One region of the Streptomyces sp. NPDC055506 genome, then DNA from elsewhere that is predicted to be linked to it. Evidence: riboswitches for the same ligand, from Rfam matches in the RefSeq annotation. Region 1 holds a riboswitch; each other region holds the start of a gene.
The links. A riboswitch is a leader RNA that binds a small molecule or an ion and turns the genes downstream of it on or off. The one in region 1 is predicted to bind cyclic di-AMP.
Positions count from the first base shown of each region.

Region 2: it holds a riboswitch for cyclic di-AMP, as region 1 does, so the genes downstream of both, ACWIF2_RS30670 (transglycosylase family protein) here and ACWIF2_RS05910 (transglycosylase SLT domain-containing protein) in region 1, are expected to answer to the same signal.
Region 3: it holds a riboswitch for cyclic di-AMP, as region 1 does, so the genes downstream of both, ACWIF2_RS34360 (NlpC/P60 family protein) here and ACWIF2_RS05910 (transglycosylase SLT domain-containing protein) in region 1, are expected to answer to the same signal.
Region 4: it holds a riboswitch for cyclic di-AMP, as region 1 does, so the genes downstream of both, ACWIF2_RS24915 (M23 family metallopeptidase) here and ACWIF2_RS05910 (transglycosylase SLT domain-containing protein) in region 1, are expected to answer to the same signal.

Region 1 is NZ_JBSHKH010000009.1:39,197-43,998, forward strand. Features, by position in the region: gene ACWIF2_RS05900 (GNAT family N-acetyltransferase) at 1-578, opposite strand, end outside; gene ACWIF2_RS05905 (HAD family hydrolase) at 750-1,598, shown strand; gene ACWIF2_RS05910 (transglycosylase SLT domain-containing protein) at 1,562-2,332, opposite strand; cyclic di-AMP (ydaO/yuaA leader) riboswitch at 2,336-2,506, opposite strand; gene ACWIF2_RS05915 (polyprenyl synthetase family protein) at 3,016-4,026, shown strand; gene ACWIF2_RS05920 (LolA family protein) at 4,246-4,802, shown strand, end outside.
Region 2 is NZ_JBSHKH010000107.1:13,474-18,275, forward strand. Features, by position in the region: gene ACWIF2_RS30660 (cytochrome P450 family protein) at 1-568, shown strand, start outside; gene ACWIF2_RS30665 (transglycosylase family protein) at 718-1,680, shown strand; cyclic di-AMP (ydaO/yuaA leader) riboswitch at 1,909-2,075, shown strand; gene ACWIF2_RS30670 (transglycosylase family protein) at 2,080-2,775, shown strand; gene eno (phosphopyruvate hydratase) at 3,036-4,316, shown strand; gene ACWIF2_RS30680 (FtsB family cell division protein) at 4,438-4,802, shown strand, end outside.
Region 3 is NZ_JBSHKH010000138.1:15,871-20,672, forward strand. Features, by position in the region: gene pcrA (DNA helicase PcrA) at 1-2,473, opposite strand, end outside; cyclic di-AMP (ydaO/yuaA leader) riboswitch at 2,778-2,936, shown strand; gene ACWIF2_RS34360 (NlpC/P60 family protein) at 2,945-4,117, shown strand; gene ACWIF2_RS34365 (SLAC1 family transporter) at 4,194-4,802, shown strand, end outside.
Region 4 is NZ_JBSHKH010000070.1:37,442-42,243, reverse strand. Features, by position in the region: gene ACWIF2_RS24925 (SGNH/GDSL hydrolase family protein) at 1-669, opposite strand, end outside; gene ACWIF2_RS24920 (DUF6250 domain-containing protein) at 815-1,531, opposite strand; gene ACWIF2_RS24915 (M23 family metallopeptidase) at 1,718-2,641, opposite strand; cyclic di-AMP (ydaO/yuaA leader) riboswitch at 2,646-2,802, opposite strand; gene ACWIF2_RS24910 (alpha-galactosidase) at 3,133-4,802, opposite strand, start outside.

The sequences.
Region 1 (4,802 bases):
CACTCCATGAGGGTGCGCAGTGCGGCCGGGTCGCGTTCGTCGAACACGAACCGGGGCTCGCCGGCCTGCCGTCCCAGCCTGCGCTCCTTGGCCAGGGTGGTCTTCAGGAACTTCGGCGACTGGGCACGCAGTACCGACTCGTACGTCTCGTAGCCCTTCTCCACGTCGATGACGTAGGTGGCGTGCTCCTCGGCCGCGTACCGGACGAACAGCCGCTGCTCGGCCTCCAGGTTGTCGAAGGCGAAGCTCGACATCGAGCAGGCCTTCAGGAGCCGGCCCGTGTCCAGGTCCAGGCCCGGCCGCAGGATCGCCCCCTGCGCGTCCGAGACGCCGAGCCCGATCGCCCGGCCCTGGCCCAACGGGCCCCGCTCATAGGGCAGGAAGCCGGCCGGCTCCAGCCCCTCGTACACCACCGCGACCCGGGCCTGCGGCCTCACCAGGCCGACGGCTTCGGTGAACTCCGGTTCCATGAATGGGTTGCGCGGTGCCTCGGAGGCAGCGCGCAGCGCGCGCCAGCGCTCCCTTTCCCCTTCGCCGAGCTCCCCGGGCCCAGCCACGCGAATGCGCCCACTGCTCAACTCGACCCCCCGATCAAGTCCCCCCTGGACACTTGGAAGGTACCGCCCGAGACGGCCTCGACGGTAGGTAGCGGACCATGTTGTTGCCAACTGGTGCAGAGGCCTTCAACCGGGCAATCGGTGTCCACGGCGCGGTGAAACGAAGGGGCGCGCTGTCCGTATTCTCAGATCATGGCCGCACCCATCGCATATTCACTCATCGCCACCGACCTGGACGGAACGCTGCTGCGCGGCGACGACACCCTCTCCGACCGGTCGCTCGCCGTGCTCGCGCGGGTGGCGGAGGCCGGTGCCCAGCACCTCGTGGTGACGGGCCGGCCGGCGCCGCGTGTGCGACCGCTCCTCGACGACCTCCGCTGCACGGGGCTCGCGGTGTGCGGGCAGGGCGCGCAGGTGTACGACGCCGGCGCGGACCGGCTGCTGTGGTCCATCACCCTGGACCGGGAACTGGCGGAGACCGCGCTCGGCAAGATCGAGGCCGAGGTGGGGCAGGTGTACGCCGCGGTCGACCAGGACGGGGTCGACGGGCTCACGCTCATCGAGCCGGGCTATCTCATGCCGCACCCGACCCTGCCGGCCGTACGGGTCGACCGGCGCGACGACCTGTGGTGCGAGCCGATCAGCAAGGTGCTGCTGCGCCATCCCTACCTGACGGACGACGAGTTGGCGGCGACGGCCCGTTCGGTGGTCGGCTCACTGGCGACGGTGACGATGTCGGGGCCCGGCACGGTCGAGCTCCAGCCGTGCGGGGTCACCAAGGCGACGGGCCTGGCGCTGGCCGCCGAGCATCTGGGGCTGCGGCCGGCGGACACCATCGCCTTCGGCGACATGCCCAACGACATCCCGATGTTCGACTGGGCCGGCCACGGCGTCGCGATGGCGAACGCCCATCCCGAACTCAAGGCCGTGGCCGACGAGATCACCCTGTCGAACGAGGACGACGGCATCGCCGTCGTCCTCGAGCGACTGCTGGGCGGGACGGCTCAGTACGGGCCGTTGACGTTGTCGATCGAGCCGTAGCGGTCGGCCGCGTAGTTGCAGGCCGCGGTGATGTTGGCGACCGGGTCGTACGGGTCCCACGACGTGCCGTCCACGTGGTAGGCCTGGAAGGTCGGGTCGATGGTCTGGAGCAGGCCCTTGGAGGGGGTGCCCTTGACTGCGTTGGAGTCCCAGTTGTTGATCGCCTGGGGGTTGCCGGACGACTCGCGCATGACGTTGCGGTAGATGCCGTCGTACGACCCCGGAATGCCCTTCTGCGCCATGATGTCCAGCGCCTCGCGGATCCATCCGTCGAGGTTGTCGGCGTAGGTCTTCGCGGAGGCCTGGGTGGCCTTGGCGACGCCGCCGGCGGGCTTCGCGGCCGGCTTGGCGGACGACTTGGTGGCCTTCTTCGTGGCGGCCGCCTTGGTCGTCGACACCTTCAGCTTCAGGCCCGGGTGGATCAGCTTCGGGTCGTCGCCGATGGCGGAGCGGTTGTCCTTGTAGAGCTTCTTCCAGCCGCCCGAGACGTCGTACTTGTCCGCGATGCGGTAGAGCGTGTCGCCCTTGGTCACGGTGTACGAGAGCGACTTGGGCTGGGCCGCCTGGGGCACGGACTGTGCGACGGCGGGGGCGCTCTGCGGCGCCTCGGCGGCGCTCGCGTAGGTGGCTCCGAGGAGCGGGAGGGTCAGTGCCGCTCCGCCGGTGCCGGCGATCGCGACACCTCGGGAGAGCGGGTTGGTTCTGGGGCGACGGTGCTTGCCTCGTCCGGCCATGGCGATATTCCTCTCCGGCGCCTGCGAGGTGAGCTGTCGGGTTCGGGCCGGGAGGTGCCCGGCCGCGTACGGCGGTGTACTGCCGTGCGCGGCTTCACCCCGAGCCGTGCCGCTGTGCGGACCGGCGACTTACCTGGGTCCCCCGCTCCTGCCCTGCGTGAGTGAGTCGGTTCGTGTGGGGGTCCGGGCGGCGGCAGGATTCGGCGTCCGCCGGACAGGCCGGGAACGTATGCGAGAGCACATGTCGGGAACAAGCGCCGGAGTCACATATCGCGCGGTTGACCTTGGTCAGGGGTGTTTGGTCCGCTTGATCCTTTGCGAGAGCCAAGGCTCAACTGGCGTTCGGCTGAAGGAGGTACGGGTCGATGCCGGGGTGGCGCGACAAAGGGGTTAACGTGATTCAACTCACTGATCACAAGCCTGTGGGGCAATTGCCGTCAAAGGGGATTTGCTCAATCGTCATGGCAAATCGTGAATATCTCACTATCGACTGGTAAGTCGACAAATGTCTGTTCTTATGGCCCGATCAAAAACATAACGGTCGTGATCAGATACCACCCGGCCTGTAACCATGGGCGCTGGCGGTGATCGAAACGTGACCGGATACGCTGACTCGAGTGATGGCAGCGACCTATCGACAATCCGCGTAATCACCGGCAGACACAGCAGACAGGAGACCCCTCGTGACCGACGTCGGGCCGTTCGGGCTGAGCGTGCGGGACCAGGCTCTGGAAGCCGATGTCCAGGCCGGGTTGGCGGCTGTCGAGGAAGGCTTGTTCGAGGCCACCAAGAGTGAGGTGCCCTTCATCACGGAGGCCGCCCAGCATCTGGTGCGGGCCGGCGGCAAGCGGTTCCGTCCGCTGCTCGTGATGCTCTCCGCCCAGTTCGGCGACCGGTACGCGCCCGGGATCGTGCCGTCGGCCGTCGTCGTGGAGCTGACCCACCTCGCCACGCTGTACCACGACGACGTGATGGACGAGGCGACGGTGCGCCGCGGGGTCGCGAGCGCGAACACCCGCTGGGACAACTCCGTCGCGGTCCTCACCGGCGACTTCCTCTTCGCCCGTGCCTCGCACACCCTGGCCGACCTCGGTCCGGAGGCGGTGCGGGTGCAGGCCGAGGCGTTCGAACGGCTGGTGACCGGGCAGATCCTGGAGACGGCCGGACCGCAGGACGGCCGCGACCCCGTCGAGCACTACCTGGACGTGCTGGGCGGCAAGACCGGTTCGCTGGTGGCCGTGTCGTGCCGGTTCGGCGCGATGATGTCCGGCGCCGACGAGACGACCGTGGACGTGCTGACCCAGTACGGCGAGCGGCTCGGCGTCGCCTTCCAGCTCGCGGACGACGTCCTGGACATCGCCTCCGACTCCCACGAGTCCGGCAAGACCCCCGGCACCGACCTGCGCGAGGGCATCCCCACGATGCCGGTGCTGCGGCTGCGCGAGCGGGCGGCCCGGCTCGGGCTCGCCGACGACATCGCCCTGTGCGAGCTGCTGGACTCCGACCTCACCGACGACCAACGGCACGCCGAGGCCCTGCGCCTGCTGCGCGCCCACCCGGCGCTGGAGCAGGCCCGGAAGGACACCGTCCGCTACGCCCAGGACGCCCGCTCGGCGCTGGCCCCCCTGCCCGAGTGCGCCGCGAAGACGGCACTCGTGGAGCTGTGCGACGCGGTGGTGCACCGGGCCGGCTGACCGGCAACCCCTACGGGTCGGGGGAGAAGCCGCCCCTCCGTGTCATACCCCAGCAGTACGTGGAGTTGAGTCCGCGGTCTGACGTATCTCCCTGGCCGATTTGGTCAGATGGAAACCACGGAAAACACCAAACCTCACCTGTTCGGGTGAGAATGGCGGCCAGGGACGAGTGCGTGGACGACACGGACAGCCGCCGCCGACCACGGAGGTAGGGCACACATGGCACCGTACGCATCCGACGACAGCACGACCGCCGGGGAGGTCGACGAGCAGCGTTCCGGACGGCGCAAGGCCGCGCGGTACGTCGTACCCGTCACGGTGATGGGGGTGGCCGCCGCGACGATCGGGCTGGTCCCCGCACTCGCCGACTCCGGTGATCCCGACCTCCCGAAGATCACCGCACAGCAGCTCATCGAGAAGATCGCCAAGTCCGACGTCCAGCAGCTGTCCGGCACCGTGAAGATCAGCACGGACCTCGGGCTGCCGGACCTCGGCGGGCTGGAGAGCAGCCTGATGTCCGGTGCCGCGAGCCAGGGCGAGGGAGGCTCCTCCGCCGACCCGACCGCCAAGCTCACGGAACTGGCCTCCGGCACCCACACCCTGCGCGTCGCGGCCGACGGCCCGGACAAGCAGAAGCTGTCGCTGCTGGAGAACGCGGCCGAGTACAGCATCGTCCACAACGGCAAGGACGTCTGGGCCTACGACAGCAAGTCCAACGAGGTCCACCACGGCACGGCCTCCGAGAGCGGCAAGGACCAGCAGCCGCCGGCCACGCC
Region 2 (4,802 bases), on a different contig from region 1:
CCTCACCGAGAACGAGGCCGCCGCCATGGCCTTCATCCTGCTGTTCGCCGGTTTCGAGACGACCGTGAACCTGATCGGCAACGGCACCTACGCCCTGCTCACCCACCCCGATCAGCGCAGCCGGCTCCAGGCGTCCCTCGCAGCCGGGGAAAGAGGCCTCCTGGAGACCGGCGTCGAGGAACTTCTGCGCTTCGACGGACCCGTCGAACTCGCCACCTGGCGCTTCGCCACCCAGCCCCTCACCATCGGCGGACAGCACATCGAGACCGGCGACCCGGTCCTCGTCGTCCTGGCCGCCGCCGACCGGGACCCGGAGCGGTTCGCCGATCCGGACGTGCTCGACCTCGCCCGCAGCGACAACCAGCACCTCGGGTACGGCCACGGCATCCACTACTGCCTCGGCGCCCCGCTCGCCCGGCTGGAGGGCCAGACCGCCCTCGCCACGCTCCTCACCCGTCTCCCGGACCTGAGGCTCGCGGCCGACCCGGCCGAGCTGAGATGGCGCGGCGGCCTGATCATGCGAGGGCTGCGCACCCTGCCGGTGGAGTTCACGCCCGCCCAAAGGTGACACGCCGTCAGGGCTGTGATCTTCACGTGATCTACGCGGCATTAACTTGTGACAAGTGATCGTCTGCCTATACGTTCACCCATCATCAGCGCGGCCCGGGAAAACCCGGCTTCGCGCCGGTCACTGCTGTCTTCGCGAAAGGTCTCCGTATGCTCTCCGGGAACGGTCGGCACCGTCGCCCCCGCCAGGCTCCGGCTCTCCTCGTCGCGGCAGGAGTGACCGGCTCCGCCATCGCGATCCCGCTCCTCGGGGCCTCCGGCGCCAGCGCTGCCGATGCCACGACCTGGGACCGGGTCGCGGACTGCGAGACCGGTGGCGCCTGGAGCCAGAACAGCGGCAACGGATACTTCGGCGGGCTGCAGTTGTCGCAGGAGGACTGGGAGAACAACGGCGGCCTCGACTACGCCCCGAGCGCCGACCTGGCCAGCCGTTCCCAGCAGATAGCCGTGGCCGAGAGAATCCTCGCCGACCAGGGGGCCGGTGCCTGGCGCACCTGTGGACTGCTCTCCGGCCTCGAGCAGGACAAGGGGTCGGACACCTCTGAATCATCCGACTCGTCCGGTTCATCGGACTCGTCCGGATTGCTCGACTCTCTCGGCTCGTCCCCTTCGTCGTCCGCCTCGCCGTCGCCTGACGCGTCGTCGACCTCAGAGGATGAAACCGCCAAGCCCGACAAGTCGCCCGAATCCGAGGGTTCCGCCACGCAGGGTCAGGAGCCCAGCGGCTCCCCGTCGGCCACGCCCGAGGGTGACAAGTCCGACAACTCGCGGCAGAACGACGACTCTTCGCGGTCCGCCGAGAACGGGACCGACACCGGCTCCGGCCGTCATCGCGGCCCCAGCGCCGACGAGACCCAGGCGCCCGAGAGCGGCCGCACGGACGAGTCCACGGGTCGTCACGCCTCGCGCGGCGACGAGGGCTCCGACGACTCGTCCGAGGGTGCCTACATCGTGGGTATCGGCGACAGCCTCTGGTCCATCGCCGACTCCCTTGACATCAGCGGCGGATGGCACGAGCTCTACGACGGCAACAAGAAGGCCGTCGGCACCGACCCGGACCTCATCCGCCCCGGTCAGAAGCTCACGGTCGAGGGCGAAGCGGACGAGAAGTAGCTGTTCGGGCAGTGCGGAAACGGGGGCGGAAGTCGCCCCGAAACCGCGCGAGTTCGCGTCATATTTCGCGGCGAATGTCCCGTTTGGGGCCCGTGAGAGATAGATCTCAGAAGCCCTGATCGGCTTTGAAATTCGGCGGATCGCGTGGCTACGGTCGGGACCGCTCGTCACCACGAGCCCCGGCTGCCGCAACGCCGAATCCTGCCAGCGGCCGTACGGGAACAGTCGTCGCGTCAAGCGCCGTAGGCAGGAGCGGGGGACCCAAGGTAGGTGCCCGACCGGCCAGTTGCGCCGGAAGGGCTTGGGGTGAAGCCGTGTCCCGGGAGGGACGCGGCCGGGCAACTCAACCGGCCCGAACCCGACAGCTCACCTCGCAGGCGTCGGTGAGGGGATCCTTCCATGCTGTTTTCCAGCAAGGGCAAGCACCGCCGTCCGTCCAAGGCCAGCCGTGCCATCGCCGTCGCCGGTGTCACCGGCGCCGCTGTCGCCGCCCCGCTGATGGCCGCCGGCGGCGCCTCCGCCGCCACCGCCTCCGAGTGGGACGCCGTCGCCCAGTGCGAGGCCGGCGGCAACTGGTCCATCAACACCGGCAACGGCTACTACGGCGGTCTGCAGTTCTCCGCCTCCACCTGGTCCGGCTACGGCGGCACCAAGTACGCCGCCACCGCCGACCAGGCCACCAAGGAGCAGCAGATCGAGATCGGCGAGAAGGTCCTCGCGGGCCAGGGCAAGGGTGCCTGGCCGGTCTGCGGCAAGGGCCTGTCGAGCGCCGGCTACAGCGGCGGCTCCTCCTCGGACGACTCCGGCAGCTCCTCGCAGCAGAGCCGGCAGAGCACCGAGTCCCGCGAGACCGAGCAGCAGCCGGCCTCCCGCTCCGACGAGCGCCCGGCCGCCAAGAAGACCGTCACCACCCCGACCGGCAAGAAGGTCAAGAAGGGCGACGGCGAGTACAAGGTCGCCAAGGGTGACACCCTCAGCTCGATCGCGTCGGACAAGAAGGTCGAGGGCGGCTGGGAGAAGCTCTTCCAGCTGAACAAGGACATCGTCGAGGACGCCAACCTCATCTACCCGGGCCAGCAGCTGCACCTGAAGTAAGCAGCAGCTCTCAAGGGCTCCCCGCCCCGGTGCGTGTTCCCCCCGTACGCGCGCCGGGGCGGGGGTTTTTTCTGCCCGGCTTTTCCACAACCGTCTTTGTTCCGTTCGGAAACAATTTACGCTCGGTTCTGTCCATGGGGTGGGCGACCCGGTGGCCGATCGGCCGGAGCCGGTTAGGCTCATGTCGCGAGCCACCACGGCCCGCACCTCGCCGGGTCCCCGCGACCCGCGTACCCGCGTCACATAAGAAGGAGATGCTCGTGCCGTCCATCGACGTCGTCGTAGCCCGGGAAATCCTGGACTCCCGAGGCAACCCCACGGTCGAGGTCGAGGTCGGCCTCGACGACGGCAGCACCGGTCGTGCCGCCGTCCCGTCCGGCGCCTCCACGGGCGCCTTCGAGGCCATCGAGCTGCGTGACGGCGACTCGAACCGCTACCTCGGCAAGGGTGTGGAGAAGGCCGTCCTCGCGGTCATCGAGCAGATCGGCCCGGAGCTCGTCGGCTACGACGCCACCGAGCAGCGCCTGATCGACCAGGCGATGTTCGACCTGGACGCCACCGACAACAAGGGCTCCCTCGGCGCCAACGCCATCCTCGGCGTCTCCCTCGCCGTCGCCCACGCCGCCTCCGAGGCCAGCGACCTGCCGCTGTTCCGCTACCTGGGCGGCCCGAACGCGCACCTGCTGCCGGTGCCGATGATGAACATCCTGAACGGCGGCTCGCACGCCGACTCCAACGTGGACATCCAGGAGTTCATGATCGCCCCGATCGGCGCGGAGTCCTTCTCCGAGGCCCTGCGCTGGGGCGCCGAGGTCTACCACACGCTGAAGAAGGTCCTGAAGAGCAAGGGCCTGGCCACCGGCCTCGGCGACGAGGGCGGCTTCGCCCCGAACCTCGGCTCCAACCGCGAGGCCCTCGACCTCATCCTCGAGGCGATCAAGGAGGCCGGCTACACCCCCGGCGAGCAGATCGCCCTCGCGCTCGACGTGGCCGCGTCCGAGTTCTACAAGGACGGCGCCTACACCTTCGAGGGCAAGACGCGCTCCGCCGCCGAGATGACCGAGTACTACGCCGAGCTCGTCGACGCGTACCCGCTGGTCTCCATCGAGGACCCGCTGTTCGAGGACGACTGGGACGGCTGGAAGACCATCACCGAGAAGCTCGGCGACAAGGTCCAGCTCGTCGGCGACGACCTGTTCGTCACCAACCCCGAGCGCCTCGCCCGCGGCATCGACGAGAACGCCGCCAACGCCCTGCTGGTCAAGGTCAACCAGATCGGCTCGCTGACCGAGACCCTGGACGCCGTCGAGCTGGCCCAGCGCAACGGCTTCAAGTGCATGATGTCCCACCGCTCCGGCGAGACCGAGGACGTCACCATCGCCGACCTGGCCGTCGCCACCAACTGCGGCCAGATCAAGACCGGCGCCCCGGCCCGCTCCGAGCGCGTCGCCAAGTACAACCAGCTGCTGCGCATCGAGGAGATCCTCGACGACGCGGCGGTCTACGCCGGCCGCAGCGCCTTCCCGCGCTTCAAGGGCTGACCCGGGCTGACCCGTTAAGGGTCAAGCCTGAGCCAGTCGTACGTACGTCCCCGTACTCGGTCCCGTACCGTGTCCGGGGACGTACGCGCGTTGGACGGTGGAGCGGGAGAGCGGGGAGACCATGGCCGTGAAGGACCGGGACCGTTTCTCCACCGCGACCAGGATCCGGCTGCTCGGCGAGCAGACCGCGGCCCGGGTCTACCGCTCCCAGACCCGGCGCCAGGCCCGCCGCTCCCGGCTGACCGGCCGGGCCGCGCTGCTCGCCCTGGTGATGTGCACGCTGATCGTGGCGCTGGCCTACCCGATGCGGGAGTACGTCTCGCAGCGCGCCGAGATCGACGACCTCCAGCGCGAACAGCAGCAGGCCCGCCAACGTGTCGAACGGCTGCGCGACCAGAAGGCGCGCTGGCAGGACGACGCGTACGCGGAGCAGCAGATCCGGCAGCGGTTGCACTACGTCATGCCGGGGGAGACGGGATTCATCGT
Region 3 (4,802 bases), on a different contig from region 1:
ACAGCTTCTCCACCGGCGCGTACCGCAGCAGCAGCCGCTTCGGCTTGTCCCCGAAGTCGATCGTCGCCTCGGCGTTCGCGCCCGTGCCCTTGACCGCCACGACGGTTCCGAGCCCGAACTGGTCGTGCGTGACCCGGTCCCCGACCACGAGCGACACCACCGGCTTCTCGGCGGTGCGGCGTGTGGCGAAACCGGAGGCGCCCGACGCCGACGAACGTGAACGGGACGACGACAGCGAGGCCGCCACCGCGGAGACCGGCCCTGAGGACGCGGGTGCGGTCGCACCGGTCCGCTTCCACTCCAGGTGGGTCGGCGGGATCTCCTCCAGGAACCGGGAGGGCGGGTTGTACGAGGGCTGGCCCCAGGCGCTGCGCAGGGTGGAGCGCGTCAGATACAGCCGTTCCCGCGCGCGGGTGATGCCCACGTACGCCAGGCGCCGCTCCTCCTCCAGCTCCTTGGTCTGGCCGAGGGCGCGCATGTGCGGGAAGACGCCGTCCTCCATGCCGGTCAGGAAGACGACCGGGAACTCCAGGCCCTTGGCGGTGTGCAGGGTCATCAGGGTGATGACGCCGTCGCCGTCCTCCTCGTCGGGGATCTGGTCGGAGTCGGCGACCAGCGCGACCTTCTCGAGGAAGTCCGCCAGGGTGCCCTGTTCCTCCTCGCCGCGCTCCTGCTCGAACTCCATGGCGACGGCGGCGAGTTCCTGGAGGTTCTCGATCCGGGTCTCGTCCTGCGGGTCGGTGGAGGCCTGCAGTTCGGCGAGGTATCCGGTGCGCTCCAGGATCGCCTCCAGCACGGTGGCGGGCCCGGCGCCGGACTCGACGACCGTACGGAGGTCCTCCATCAGCGTGTTGAACCGCTTGACGGCGTTGGTGGAGCGCGCGGCCATGCCGTACGCCTCGTCGACGCGCTTCAGTGCCTGCGGGAAGCTGATCTTCTCCCGCTGGGAGAGGGCGTCGATCATCGCCTCGGCGCGGTCGCCGATGCCGCGCTTGGGCACGTTGAGGATCCGGCGCAGCGGCACCGAGTCCTCCGGGTTGGCCAGCACGCGCAGGTAGGCCAGGACGTCCCGGACCTCCTTGCGCTCGTAGAAGCGGACGCCGCCGACGACCTTGTAGGGCAGGCCGACGCGGATGAAGATCTCTTCGAAGACACGGGACTGGGCGTTGGTGCGGTAGAAGACGGCGACGTCGCCGGCCTTCGCCTCGCCCGCGTCGGTGAGACGGTCTATCTCGTCGGCGACGAACTGCGCCTCGTCGTGCTCGGTGTCGGCGACATAGCCGGTGATCTGCGCGCCCGTGCCCGCGTTGGTCCACAGGTTCTTGGGGCGGCGGGATTCGTTGCGCTCGATGACCGCGTTGGCCGCGCTGAGGATCGTCTGGGTGGAGCGGTAGTTCTGCTCCAGCAGGATCGTCGTCGCGTCCGGGTAGTCCTCCTCGAACTGGAGGATGTTGCGGATCGTCGCGCCGCGGAAGGCGTAGATCGACTGGTCGGCGTCACCCACCACGCACAGCTCGGCGGGCGGGACCTCCGCCTCGGGCGGGACGTCGACGGGGTGCTCGGTGGTGCCGACGAGCTCCCGGACGAGGGCGTACTGGGCGTGGTTGGTGTCCTGGTACTCGTCCACGAGGACGTGGCGGAAGCGGCGGCGGTAGTGCTCGGCGACGTCCGGGAAGGCGCGCAGCAGGTTGACCGTCGTCATGATCAGGTCGTCGAAGTCGAGGGCGTTCGCCTCGCGCAGCCGCGACTGGTACATGGCGTAGGCCTGGGCGAGGGTCTTCTCGAAGCCGTCGCCGGCCTGGGCGGCGAAGTCCTCCTCGTCGATCAGCTCGTTCTTCAGGTTGCTGATCTTGGCGCTGAAGGACTTCGGCGGGAAGCGCTTGGGGTCGAGGTCCAGGTCGCGGCAGACCAGGGCCATCAGCCGCTTGGAGTCGGCGGCGTCGTAGATCGAGAAGCTCGAGGTGAAGCCGAGCTTCTTGCTCTCCCGGCGCAGGATGCGGACGCAGGCGCTGTGGAACGTCATCACCCACATGGCGTTCGCGCGCGGGCCGACGAGCTGCTCGACACGCTCCTTCATCTCGCCGGCGGCCTTGTTGGTGAAGGTGATGGCGAGGATCTGGCCCGGGTGGACGTCCCGCTCGGCGAGCAGGTGGGCGATGCGGTGCGTGAGCACACGGGTCTTGCCGGAGCCGGCGCCGGCCACGATGAGCAGCGGGGAGCCGGAGTGTGTGACGGCGGCGCGCTGGTTGTCGTTCAGCCCCTCCAGGAGCGCGGCGGCGTCCACCGGCGGGCGCGCGGCGCCGTCCCGGTAGTAGGCGTCGCGGTCCGGCGGCACGTCGAACTTCCCGCCGAACAGATCATCCGGAACGGGCTCCGGCACATGATCGTCCTCGGGCGGCGGCGGGGGCTCGTCCGCGGGGCCCCGCTGGGCCTGGAGGTCCGCCAGGAAGCTGTCGTCAAAGAGGCTGCTCATCGCTCTCCGAGTCTAGGGCGCCCCACTGACAGCCCGCCGCCGCCCTGAGAACATCGCCGAAAGGACCCCCCTGTCACCCTCCAGGTGCACGTGATCACAGGCCGCTACGGCCTTCACAATTACGCATGAACAGTGACCAACCCCCCTCGAACGATCACTCTCGGCGATGCTCATGAGCAAGGTCACGGAAATGTATCGGGCATATCACCCATCAACCTTCACAAGGGCCACACGAGTTGGCTACCGTGCGAGGAGGTCACACGACCCCCACCGGCGAACGTCGCCGGGCCGCGTGGCCTCCGCCGAGTCAGGCGTGCCGCAGCGGCAGCCAGAGCCGGGGACCCAACCGAGACCCCGGGGTGAATCGGCCCGACTCCTTTTCCGGAGACGGCCGTAGGGCAACCCTTCCGAACCACCCGCCCGAACCCGACAGCTAACCCGGTAGGCGGAGCATGGAAGGAGTCGCCTCCCTTGGCGTCGCACCGCAAGTCGCGTCCTACGGGTTCGCGCGTTGCAGGCATACGGACCCCCGCCCTCGCGACGGCGGCCCTCACCTCCGTGGCCCTGCTGTCCCAGTCGGCCAACGCCGCCCCCGAGGCCGACGACAAGCCCAGCCTGGAGGAAGTCGAGAAGAAGGTCGACGACCTCTACCGCCAGGCGGGGTCCGCGACCGAGAAGTACAACGGCGCCAAGGAGAAGACCGCCAAGCAGCGCAAGCGCGTCGACACTCTCCTCGACGACGTCGCGAAGCGCACCCAGAAGCTGAACGAGGCGCGGGAGGAGCTGGGCACCTTCGCCGCCGCCCAGTACCGCACCGGCGCCTCCACCCCGGACACGGCGACGTTCCTGCTCGCGGACACCCCGCAGGACTACTTCGACCAGACCCAGCTGATGGACCGGATGACCGGCCGTCAGAAGGTGGCGGTCGACGACTACATCACTCAGCAGTCAGAGACGATGGAGAAGCGTCAGGAGGCCGCTGAGAGCCTCGAGACGCTCACCGAGTCGCAGGGCGACCTGAAGACGGCCAAGGCGACCGTCCAGAGGAAGCTCGCCGACGCCCGCGAGCTGCTGTCGAAGCTGACCGCCGAGGAGAAGGCGCGGCTCGCGGCGATCGAGAAGGAGAAGCAGGAGGAGGCCGCCCGCAAGGCCGCCGAGCTGGCCCGGCAGCAGGCCGAGCAGCAGAGGCAGCAGGAACAGGAGCAGGAGGCCGCCCAGCAGCAGGACAGCGGCTCCTCCTCGACGGGTTCGTCCTCGTCGTCCACCGCGCCCGACTCCTCGTACGCCACCAAGGCCGACAAGGCGCTCGCCTTCGCCCGCGCCCAGATCGGCAAGCCGTACGTCTGGGGCGCCACCGGCCCCGGCTCCTACGACTGCTCCGGCCTCACCCTGGGCGCCTGGAAGGCCGCCGGGGTGACCCTGCCGCGCACGACGTACGACCAGGTCAACGCCGGCACCACGGTCCCCCTGGCCGACGCTCAGCCCGGTGACCTGGTCTTCTTCTACGACGATGTCACCCACGTCGGCATCTACATCGGCAACGGCATGATGATCCACGCTCCGAAGCCCGGCACATACGTGCGCGAGGAGTCGATCTACTACGACGGCGAGTCGTCGATCCACAGCGTGGTGCGGCCGGCCTGACGGGTCTCGCAGGTTTTTGGGACCCCGCGCGCGTGGCCTGCCCGTAACGCGCGCGGGGCCTCCTAGCATCGGCCCCATGCCCGGCCACTCCCCCTCCGTCGCCTGGTGGGCGCAGCGTGCTCCGGCGGCCAGTGCCGCCGTGCTGGCGACCGGGACCCTGTCGGTCGGTCTGGATCTGGCCGGGTACGAGGTCCTCTCACGCATCACCCTCGGCCTGGCCTGCGCGGCCTGGCTGCTGTTCGCCGCGGACTTCACCCTGCGGCTGCTGCGGGCCGGGACCAGGTGGCGGGCGTATACCCGCAGGCCGGGCGTCCTCGAGAGCGTGATGACGACCGCCCTCACCACCGTGGCGGCGACGGCCGTCCTGGGCGCCGCCTTCTCGGCGGCCGGCTCCCAGGCTCTGGCCGTGACGCTGCTGGTGCTCGCCGTACTGCTCTGGCCGGTGCCGCTCGTCCTCGTCCCGCAGGGCGGGGAGCGGCGCAGGCCGGGGTCGGTGTTCGCGCGCTGCATGGCCACGCAGGGGCTCGCCGTGCTCGGCGCCACGCTGGCCGCGGCCGAGTCGGCGGACTGGCTCGCGCACGCGGCGCTGGTGCTGTTCTGGCTGGGGCTGGTGCTGTACGTCCTCGCCCTGGTCCGTTTCGATGTGCGCCAAGTGGCCGAAGGGGTCGGCGATCACTGGCTCGCG
Region 4 (4,802 bases), on a different contig from region 1:
CTCGCGCGCCCAGTGGACGTCGTCCCGCCGGATGTCGAGCGTGCCGCGGGGCGGCAGCGGAGGCCACTCCTGCTCGGGGTCGGCCGGAACATCGAGGCCGAGCACCTGGCCCGCGCGGAGCGCCACGCGCGTGTGGCCGTCGGGCGACAGGTGCAGCCGGTCGGCGTCCCAGGCCCGGCGGTCCTGGACACTGCGCAGGGACCACAGGTCGAGCACCGGACAGCCGTACCGGTCGGCGATGGCCCGGACATGCCCGTTGTACGTGGCGATCTTGCCGCGCAGATGCCTGAGCACGGGCACGCGACGGGTGTCGAACCCGGTCGTCACCATCACCGTGCCGGCCACCGCGGCCAGCTGGGCGATGGCCTGCTCGAACCGCTCGGCCACCTCGTCCGGGTCGGTGCCGGGCCGGATGATGTCGTTGCCCCCGGCGCAGAACGAGACGAGGTCCGGGGCCATGTCGACGGCCCGCGGGAGCTGGTTCGCCACGATCTGGTCGAGGAGTTTTCCGCGTACGGCCAAGTTGGTGTACCGGAAGTCGCCTTCGGGCCTGCGGTCGGCGAGCAGGACGGCGAACCGGTCGGCCCAGCCGACGAACGCCCCGTCGGGGCCGGGATCGCCGACGCCCTCGGTGAAGCTGTCCCCCAGCGCCACGTACGACCCGATCACTGCTCTGCTGTCACTCTTCGAATCGTCTGCCACAGCCGCTCATGATTCACCCTCGAATGTGACCTACGCGACCGTAGGAAGGGGTTGACGGGCGGTGAGATAAGCCACTCCTAAAGGCTTCGCCAACTCCGGAATAGGCCGCCCCTCACGGACGTTCCGGGGTCAGTCGCCAGACCCGGAAGCCCGTGATCCGGAAATGGCTCCACACGGTCCGGAAGGCGAAGTGCCCGCTCGTGTACGGCTGCGGATCGGTGTAGTCGAAGACGAGCCGCCCGTTGTTCCACCACCGCACCGTCGACCCGTCGGAGACGATCCGGACCCGGTTCGGCTCGCCCGGGACCAGCAGCGGCTCGGTGTAGTCGTAGACCAGTGGGCGCACACCGGCCTGGCCCACGTAACGCCGCAGCCGGGTCGTGGTGTTGTAGTTGGCGCCGAACCCGGCGTAGTACGTCGTCAGGTGGTCGTACTCCTCCAGCGCCCCGCCGCGCGGCGTCGCGAAGAGGTCCTCCGGGGAGCGGACGTCGGTCGCGTTCCAGAAGTTGTTGAGGTCCGAGACCCGGTCGTTGACCCCGCCCTCGGAGACGGGCGTGGCGGTGTACTCGAGGACGTACGGCCCCTCGAGACGCCGCCTGAACCAGACGGTCGCTCCGCCCGGTACGTCGATGTCCAGGACGCCGCGGGAGGCGGTGACGGAGCCGCCGTCCTGGAGTTCGGCCGCCCACCGACCGAGGCCGTGGCAGAAGTCGTCGTGGGCGATGAGGCGGCGGCGCCGGGGTGCGGCGTGGGCGCTCCCCGACGGGGCGAGGGTCGCCAGCGCGGCTCCGGCCGCCAGGGCTCCGAACGTTCTGCGGGTGGTCGGCACGGGACACGGCTCCTTCAGAAAGCGCTTGCACTCACGACGGGATCACTGTGTCCCAACTGCCGCCTTCTGTCGATCCCTTGAGGGCCGATCGATTGAGTCGACCGGCAGCCGCACACACCGAAGGCCGGACCCGGGGATCGGGGTCCGGCCTTCGGCTGCGTGTCAGGCAGGTGGTCGTGCGAGGGGTCAGCCCACGGAGACGCCGTGCGAGCGCAGGTAGGCGACCGGGTCCACGTCCGAGCCGTAGTCCGGCGAGGTGCGGATCTCGAAGTGCAGGTGCGGTCCGGTCACATTGCCGGTCGCACCGGACAGGCCGACCTGCTGCCCGGCCGTCACGGTCTGGCCGGCCGAGACGGAGAGCTGGGACAGGTGGGCGTACTGCGCGTACTTGCCGTCCTCGAGCTGGATGACGACCTGGTTGCCGTACGCGCCGCCCCAGCCGGCGGAGACGACCGTGCCGGCGCCGACGGCCTTGAGCGAGGTGCCGGTCGGGACGACGAAGTCGACACCGGTGTGGTAGCCGCTGGACCACATGCTGCCGGACATGTGGTACGGGGTTCCGACGGCGGCGCCGTCCACCGGGAGGCTGAAGCCGGAGGCCTCGGCGGCCGGCTTGGCGGCGGCCGGCTTCGCGGCGGTGTCGGCCTTCGGGGCCGACTCGGAGGCGGACGACTTCTCAGCCGACGCCTTGGGCTTCTCGGCCGCCTTGGGCGCGGACGACTGCGTCTTGGGCGCGCTCGCCGTCTTCTTGCCGATCGAGAGCTTCAGGCCCGGGTGGATCAGCGACGGGTCGGAGCCGACGGCGTCACGGTTGTCGCTGTAGAGCTTCTTCCAGCCGCCGCTGACGTTCTGGTCGTCGGCGATCTTCGCGAGATAGTCGCCGGCCTTCACGGTGTACGTGTGGGCGCCCGTGGCCTTTCCGGCGGCCTTCTTCTCTGCGGCCGGAGCGGACTGGACGGCCTTTTCCGGAGCCGACTGCGGGGTCGCGGCGTGGGCGCCTGCGGCCCCCATGAGCGGAAGGGCGAGGGCGGCCCCACCGGTTCCGGCGACGGCTATGGAGCGGGTGAAGCGCTGGGACTTCGGGCGGCGGTGCTTACCCTTCGCGGGCATGGCGAATTCCTCTCCGGCGCCTGCGAGGTGAGCTGTCGGGTGCGGGCTGGAGATGCCCGGCCGCGCCGAAGTGCGGCTGAACCCCAAGCCGTTCCGGGAACCGGAACAGGCGTCTTACCTGTGGGTCCCCCGCTCCTGCCATACACGGGTGAGTGTGTGGGGCTCCGGGCGGCGGCAGGATTAGGCGTCCGTCCGGATTGGTGTGGAACGTAAGCGACCGAGACGCAATGGGACAAGCTTGCGGTTGCCCGTGAGGGCGTTTTTCTTGACGCGTCGGCACATTTCCCGTCACCGAGCGTGGATTTCCGATCTCTGTTTCGCCTCAATGCCCCTGAATAACGCAAGAATTACGTGAACATGACGACAACAGATCGTCACGAATATGACGATGGTCACGCACCCCGACCTCATCTCCTTTACGATCGGGGCACGTTATACCTAAACACCTGAAGTGCCTTATTCGCCTTATCCACCCGATCCGGACAGAACGGCTACTTGCGCCGAAGGCGGACTACCGCGGCATCCAGATCCCCGCGCAGACCGATCCGCAGTCCGTGGTGAGTGAGTACGACCCCTCGGTGAACTTCGCCCGTTTCGAGGCATTCGTACACTGCTGTCGGGTCGAGACCCCGCAGCCGGAGGGCCGGAACGGGCTCGCCGTAGCGCTGCGCCTGGAGCCAGGCGAGGACGACGGTCTCGTCACCGAGGACGTACTGCACCGCGCTCGAGCCGCCCTCCGGCGCCCGCAGCCGGTACAGGTCGCCGCGCTGCACCACGGGCCGGATCTCCTTGTAGAGCTCCACCCAGCCCCGCGCCTCGGCGAGCTCCTCCGCCGTCCACCGTGTGAGGTCGCCACCCACTCCGAGCACACCGGCCATGGCACTGACGAACCGGAACCGCAGGGAGCTGGCCCGCTGGTTGAGCATGGCGTTCGGGCTGTCGGTGACCCAGGCGGCCATGACCCGGGCCGGATGGATCTGGCTGAAGCCGTGCTGGATGGCGAGCCGGTCGAGCGGGTCGGTGTTGTCGGAGGTCCACACCTGGTCCGTGCGGCCCAGCACCCCGAGGTCGATCCGGCCGCCGCCGCCCGAGCACGACTCGAAGGCCACACCGGGGTGGGCCGCCCGCAACCGGTCCAGCAGGGCGTACAGGGCATGGACGTGGTCGACCCAGAGCCGCTGCGGGTAGGGGTCGTCCGGCCAGCCGGCGTCGGTGAAGCAACGGTTGAAGTCCCACTTGACGTAGTCGATGGGTGCGCTGGAGAGCAGTCCGTCGAGCTGCTCCCACAGGTACTCCTGGACGTCCTCGCGGGCCAGGTTCAGTACGAGCTGATTGCGAAACTCCGTCCGCTTTCGTCCCGATTGGTACTGCACCCAGTCCGGGTGGGCGCGGTACAGGTCGCTGTCCGCGTTGACCATCTCCGGCTCGACCCAGATCCCGAACCGCATGCCGAGGCCGTGCACATGGTCGGCGAGCGGCTTCAGCCCGCCCGGGAAGCGGTCGGGGTTGGGGGTCCAGTCACCGAGCCCGGCCCGGTCGCTGGTCCGGGATCCGAACCAGCCGTCGTCGACCACGAACAGCTCGACGCCCATGGCCGCGGCCCGCTCGGCGAGCGCCCGCTGCTGCTCCTCCGAGATGTCGAACTCGGTGGCCTCCCAGGAGTTGAACAGCACCGGCCGGTCCCGGTCCGCGTCCGGGACGACGTGGGCCCGCTGCCAGGCGTGCCAGGCGCGGCTCGCCCCGCCGAAGCCGCCGTCGCTCCAGAGCCCGGCGAAGACGGGGGTGGTGTACGACCCGCCCGCGCCCAGCCTCAGCAGGCCCGAGTCGTCGTGTCCGGCCCCGCCGGTGATCTGCACGCGCGCGTCCGGGAGTTGGGCCACCGCGATCCGCCAGGACCCGGACCAGCCCAGGGCGCAGCCGTAGACCTCCCCGCGCTCCTCGGTCGCGTCGGAGTCGAGCGCGACCCAGGGCAGATGCTGGTGGGAGGTGTGGCCGCGGCGGCTGCCGATGACCTTCTCGCCGTAGGTGAGGGCGGAGCGCGTCAGCCGGGACTCGGCGCCCCAGCGGCCGTGCAGTTGGGACAGCCGCCAGGTGTCGCGGTCGGGCAGGGTCCAGGTGGCGGAGTCGGCGCGCAGCACCTCGACGTCCGGCCCCTGGTTCT